2 linked regions of the Gimesia benthica genome follow. The protein of the gene in region 1 interacts with the protein of each later gene in a pairwise test. Links are inferred from orthologs where the notes say so. Each region holds a gene or a part of one and is shown on either strand. Other genes may lie near its edges. The genes, in order: dnaA and dnaB.

What was found.
Region 2: the proteins of dnaA (region 1) and dnaB interact in binary tests that used the Escherichia coli proteins (3 or more experiments, as listed by UniProt). The link is inferred for Gimesia benthica from one-to-one orthologs.

What each region holds. Positions count from the first base shown.
Region 1 is NZ_CP043930.1:2,611,967-2,615,260, reverse strand. The notes cover bases 40-3,011. They hold dnaA (chromosomal replication initiator protein DnaA), read right to left. Parts: upstream 2,302-3,011; coding sequence 778-2,301; downstream 40-777. Other genes in these bases: F1728_RS09825 (GNAT family N-acetyltransferase), read right to left, coding at 2,649-3,011; F1728_RS09835 (tetratricopeptide repeat protein), read left to right, coding at 40-751. In the rest of the region: more of F1728_RS09835, read left to right, coding at 1-39; more of F1728_RS09825, read right to left, coding at 3,012-3,294. UniProt on the Escherichia coli protein: Plays an essential in the initiation and regulation of chromosomal replication. Binds in an ATP-dependent fashion to the origin of replication (oriC) to initiate formation of the DNA replication initiation complex once per cell cycle.
Region 2 is NZ_CP043930.1:2,174,207-2,177,481, forward strand. Bases 150-3,102 are described here. They hold dnaB (replicative DNA helicase), read right to left. Parts: upstream 2,365-3,102; coding sequence 934-2,364; downstream 150-933. Other genes in these bases: F1728_RS08195 (hypothetical protein), read right to left, coding at 150-885; rplI (50S ribosomal protein L9), read right to left, coding at 2,546-3,052. Outside these bases: more of F1728_RS08195, read right to left, coding at 1-149; ssb (single-stranded DNA-binding protein), read right to left, coding at 3,140-3,275. UniProt on the Escherichia coli protein: The main replicative DNA helicase, it participates in initiation and elongation during chromosome replication. Travels ahead of the DNA replisome, separating dsDNA into templates for DNA synthesis.

The sequences.
Region 1 (3,294 bases):
TGTACCACCCGGCTATCAGCCAATGCAGTCAGCGCCTCAACAGATGATGCCCGTTCGTGGTCCCCAGCCGGGACAACAGCTGTACGGAAATCAGTATCAGTCGACTCCAGGCCAGTTTCCCGATTACCGTTCGACACAGAGCGGCGCTCCGGAAGCCGGACAGAATCCTCCACAGAACGATCAGGACCTGATGCGGGAAGTGGCCCGCACTGGCATGAATATGGGCCCCGGTCAGATGTTTCCCATGAGTGATGCCGCTCCGGGACAGCTGCAGGGAAATAACTCGCCCCTGATGAGTTCTCAGATGGGATCTGGAGGCGTCATTCCTGCTTCAGCCCAGGTTCCTTTCCAGAATGCCTATGGAACGAATGGCCCGAACGGCCTCCAGCCACAAATGGGGCAGGGCATGTCACAGGGAGGTGTCAGACAGGCCGGCTATGAATACTCGGGTCAGCCTGCCGGGAAGGGCAATGTTTATCATGCCTCGATGCCGCAACGCTTTCCTGCACAGGGACAGCCGATGTCCTCGGCTTTGCCTCAATCGGAGATGTTCTCCAACAACCCGGTGGCGGCTCCGGCAAACGTGCGTCTCCAGAATGCATCAGAAACGGCCGCTGATTTGCGATCCGGCTATCAGGGTAACTTGAACGGAACACAAAATTTCAATCAGCAGTCGGCTTCGCCTTTCCAGTGGGGAAGTCAGCCGACAAACTCTCAATATCAGTTCTCAGATCCACAGAGACAATATTAAGTTCGCTCTGAATCAGTATCGCTGAATCAGCTGGCGAGTAACTGTTGTTCCAGAGATTCGATGATCTCTTCGGTTGGCCATTCCTGGAGAGCAACCTGAATGGAAGAGTGGCTCTCCAGCCATTTGCGAACCTGCTTCTCGGCGGACATGACAGTGCTGTGATTGCGTCCGCCGAAGTAGTCACCGATTTCGCTGTAAGCCGCCTGTGTCAGTTTGCGTGCCAGGAACATGGCCAGCATCCGGGGCTGGCTGATATTTCGGGCGCGACGTGACGATTTCAGGTCTGCCTCAGAAACACCAAATGTGGAACAGACAATCTGGTTGATGTCATCCAGCTTGATGATGCGAATGCAATCCCGTTCCAGGTCCGCCAGAACCTGACGGGCCATGCTGGTGGTCACTTTCTGACCAGTCATCAGGTGGCAGGTCTGCAGGCAGTTGACCGCACCTTCGAGTTCCCGAACGTTGCTGGTAAAGCGGCGGGCTACGTAAGCAAGTGCCCCTTCGGTAATTGGTGTCTTCAATTTATGAGCCCGCTGACGGGCGATTTCCAGACGGAGTTCCTTCTCGGGAGCTTCAATGCGACAGACCAGGCCGGACAGGAAGCGAGTCGTCAATTCTTCACTCATCTTGGTCAGCAGTCGAGGGTGACGGTCTGAAGAGAAGACCAGTTGTCGTCCATGGCTTTCCAGATGTTTGATCGTGTGCAGCAACTCTTCCTGGAAGTTGCGCTTTGATTCGAAGAAGTCGATGTCATCGATAATCAAAACATCGACATTACGGAACCGCTGACGAAAGCCGGGCAGCGAGCGTTCCTGCAGTGCCTTGGAGAAATAGTTACCGAACGCTTCCGCCGTCAGGTAAACCACATTCAGCGCGGGATACAGCTGACGAACTCTGCGGTAGAAGCCTTCCAGCAGATGCGTTTTTCCAATGCCGACGCCGCCATGAATGAACAGCGGGTTGTAAAGTGCGCCCGGTTCATCGCTGGCCTGGGTCGCTGCAATGTAAGCCAGTTGGTTCGACTTACCTTTGACGAAGGTAGACAGGTCCGCGAAGCGTCTGCCACGAAACGGGTTTGACTGCCGCGCCACTGAGTGCGAGTTCTGGGAACTCACGGATGGAGCAGATGCCTTCCGCTCAACAAATGGAACGTTACCAGACGAAGCCGACATGCTGCCAGATTTCTGCTGGCTCTCTTCAGAAGAACTGGTCACGGCAGCCAGTTCCGGATCGACTTCCAGACGGTATTCAGCAGAAGGTCCCACGCAGGCAATCGCGGTGGCATAGATTTTCGAGGCGAATTTTTTCTGCATCCAGGTGAGCAGAAACGGACTGGCAACGCCGACAATCAGCAGATTGCCATCCAGTTTGAGTCTGACTTTTCCTGCGAACCAGTTCTGGAAACCACGTTCACCGACTTGTTGTGCGAGCAACCGATAAATTGATTGCTCCTCTGACCCGGTTGTTGCTGGCCCCAGCTTGGCTTCCGTTGGTCGATTTGCAGAATCGCAAAACGTACCCTCCACTGCCAAAGACGTGGGTTGCATCTTGCACCCTCCCCCCCGCGCGCACCGTCTCCGTCCATAATGGTAGAAAGAGCCAAATCCTGCTCTCTCAAAGTCGTGTATGGTAGTGAGGTTTATTTGGAAATGATGCGCTATAAAGCTCCATTGTTAACAGCATCGTAAAGTTCTCAGGCATTGACTTCGGCGACACTGCGTTTACTCATTCAGTGGTTCTGATACTAGCCTGAATTGCTGGAGAGTCAAACGGAAACAGCGCGGAATTTTTTGAGAATTTTCAGACCGAAATCAAACACTGTTTTACCAGTAGAAAATGACATCCCGCGGAGAAAATATTTTTGGAAGCCCCGCTTCACGCTGTCGAAAACGTGTTAATTAAATTTTGGTTTTTTTCCCGGGAATTGGGAACGAAGTCGCGCGTGGACGCTTAATGTGTTTTGTCTGACAAAACCCAACTCTTCATAAATCTTTATCGCATAGGAATTTTTGTGATCCACGGCGAGAGTTAACGCAGACTGATTGTGAGCTCGTGCCTGCTCCAGTCCGAATTGGATCATCGCGGAACCTGTACCCTGTCCCCGCTGGTTCGGAGCGACCCCCATGTAAACGACTTCCCAACTCAAATCGGACTGATGTTCAGACAGGAGTAAAATGCCCAGGTCGGTTTCTCCCCTTTGAAACAGGTACCAGTGGGCCTGGTCCGAGTCCCCTGAACTGCGGTGCGATTCCAGCGATTCCTCAGCCGTGCGTACCTGATTCAGGGCAGGGCAGTCGTGAGATTCCTGGTGCGTCAATTCCAGCATATCGAGAAATCGCTGACGGTTCTGCACGGCATCGAAACGGACCGGTTCAATCTGTTTCTCTTTCAGCGACTCTGTCGACGGCAGGTTGCTCAGCGGGTGCCGCATGAACTGAAGATTCGTGAGGTGCGGAAACCCGTTTCGTGTCAGCAGGCGACGGGTGTGAAGTTGTGCCGGGTCGATCAGCACCTGGCCGATACTGACCCCGGAATCATCG
Region 2 (3,275 bases), 440 kb from region 1 along the record:
CAGGACCACGGCTGTCTCATGTCCCGCGTCGACACGCGTTACGAATTCGAGCATCGCATCCTCGTGCCCGCGCAACACCTTCAAGACCATCGCACGCAGAATCTCCGCAGCCCGCGGATGGGTTGCAGAAACATCCGCACGATGAAAAGCAATGACCCACAGCCCCAGATCATCAAACCGCTCCAGCTCAGGCGGATCGGCCTCGAACACCGCCTGCCAGGTCTCCAGTGTCGCTCCCACCGTCAGATCGTCCAGCTGCCGATAATCATCCAGCAACTCGCTCAGCAGCTCACGCGTCTGTGCTTTGTCCCCATAGGTTCGCATCCCCCAGCCAATCCGATCCTGCATCTGCCCGTCAAGTTTCGGATAGCGTTCCATCAGCATCCGTACCAGATTCGGCGAACGATCTGAGACCACTGTCGGACCGTGATAGAGCGCAGAATGCGCAACACCGGGCAGGTTACTGGCACTCGCGTGATACATGAGTTCAATCGCCCGGGGATCCTGCGCTTTGCGATTCCAGATATACTGGTTCCCCACCTGCCCCAGCAGTGTGGTCCGATGATGCGAACAGTTCCGCAGGCCACGCCGAATCAAAGCCAGACGCGCGTCGGTGCTGGAGACCTTGAGCTTCCCTTCGATCAGCTGATCCAGCTGCGCGCCCGCTGCATTGTCATCCGGGAAAAACGCTTCGAAATCGGGAGGCACATACTTATCGGTCCGGTTCCAGCCAAACGGCGGCTCAATCTTTCCGGGCAGCGCCTGCGTCTCAGACTCCTCTGCCGGGAAAGCGGGCTGCATCCTGGAAACAGCAGCGACGCTGATCAGCAACAGCACCAGAAACTTCACCACGCCACGCAACTTCAACTCAGAGGTCGATCGCATTTCATCTCCTCCTCAGTTTGCAGAATTCCCGGTGGCAGCCAGGCGAGTTTAACCGAATCCGCCGCCTCCGCCATCATCTCCCATGTAGCCCCCTTCAGGGACATCCAGGTTCGTGTAGTTGCCGAACCGCATCGATTCACGGAGCCACGTCAGGTTTACAATCCCGGTCGGACCACTACGGTGCTTGGCCACAACCACTTCTGCCAGACCCGGATGGTCTTCGGGATCATAAGCGTCCGGACGGTGCAGGAACATGATCAGGTCGGCATCCTGTTCGATGGCTCCACTTTCTCGCAAGTCGGCCAGACGCGGACGCTTGTCTTCACGCAATTCCACACCGCGGTTCAGCTGGGCCAGGGCGATCGTCGGCACATTCAATTCCTTGCACAGCCCCTTCAGACGCCGCGTGATCCCCGCAATCTGCTGTTCACGAGGCATCGTCTTGTCTTCCGGTTCAATCAACTGCAGGTAGTCGATGATGATCAGCCCCAGGTTACTCAACCGCTTTAAACGCCGACAGATCGCACTGATTTCCTGAATCGTCCGCCCCGGTTTATCGTCGATAAACAGAGGCATCTCGCTGATCTGGGAAGAGGCCTCCAGCAACCGGTGCCGCTCGTCATCTTCCAGATCCCCGGCACGCAGCGAGTGACCATTCACCCCCGAGCGGATACACAACAGACGCTCTGCCAGTTCCAGCTTTGACTGTTCCAGAGAGAAGATGATCGTGGCCACGCCCCCCTCGTCGGCGGCGGCTTCCGCGAAGTTACAGACCAGCGCGGTCTTCCCCATCGAAGGACGGGCCGCCAGGACAATCAATTCGGAAGGCTGAAAACCGTTGATCTGTTCGTCCAGATCGACGAACCCGGTCGTGGTTCCGGTCAGTGATCCCTCTTTCTGGGTTCGCTCGTGGATCCGGTCGAAGGCATCCATCAGGATGTCCTTGATGTCGATCTTATCCCCTTCTCCCTGCGATTCGAGAATACTGAAGATACTCTGTTCGGCCTTGTTTAACACTTCCAGAGTGTCGCCCTGCGGCGAATAGCTCTCTCGAATGATTTCGGTACAGGAGTGAATCAGTTCCCGCTGGACCGACTTGTCACGCACGATGTTCGCATAGTATTCCGCATGCGCCGCGTGGGGGACGCTCTCCAGGATCTCGTGCAGGTACATCACATTGCCGGCTTCGTCCAGCTCTCCCTTCGAGTCGAGCTCTTCGGCCACTGTCACCGCGTCAATCCCGCGGACGCCGGCATCGTGTAAGCGCAGAATCGCAGCAAAGATCCGCGCATTTTTATCGCTATAGAAATGGTTGGTTTTGACAATCTGCACGAGGTCATCGATGACCACGTTGTCGAGCAGAATACTGCCCAGCACGGCTTTCTCTGCATCCAGGTTCTGTGGCGGCACTTTACCGAACAGCTCTTCCACAGACTCCTGCTTTGGACGGCGAAAATTTCCTTTGCCCGCAACTGACATGACCATCCCCTGGAACGTTTGACTCAATGAAATGAAAACACACGACGCAGCCCCCCGTTCAGCTCCGGGCGAATGCACGTCGTGTTGCAGGCGTCATCATATAACAACAAAAGAGGTCCGGCAATAACCGGACCTCTTCGTTTTTTATGACGCAGTTCGACAGCCCTGCTGCCGAAACGGGTTAGCTTTTTTCTGCAGTCGGTACGACCCAGACTTTGACTTCGGTCTTCACCTTTTCGTGCAGCTGCAGCTTGACGGTATACATACCCAGCTCTTTCAGCGGACCTTCCAGGCGAATCGCTTCGGCATCGACTTCGAAGCCGCTCTCCTTGAGGGACTTGCTGATGTCAACAGCCACGATCGAACCATACAGGTGACCTTCTTCGTTGGCGTTGGCTTCCATGGTGACGCTGTGCTTGCTGACTTTGTCTGCCAGACCCTTGAGCGATTTGAGATGCTCTTTTTCCAGCTCGGCCACTTTCTTCTGGTGCTGTGTCACCATCCGCTTGTTGTGCTCAGTGGCAATGGTGGCCATGCCGTAAGGCAGCAGGAAGTTACGGGCATAGCCGGGTTTGACCCGCACAATGTCACCCTGCTCACCGAGGTTGTCGACATTTTCTGCCAGCAAAACCTCGATAGATGACTTGGAACTACCGACCACAGAGGTGCTACGTTGTTTGCGAACCATTATCAATCACTTCCGTAATTTTCAGTTTTTACTATCGTTTTGAATAAAAATTGACTCGTTGTGCTGCTCCGTTGAAACGGCCTTCACTTAGAAAGGCACGTCGTCGTCGGGCATTCCACCTGGTGAATCGTAAAAGGAATCTGCCGGGCTGGATGAACCACCACCCTGCGAGGAACCGCCACGGCTGCCATAACCGCCGCCGCCACCGCCGCCGCCGCTGGGA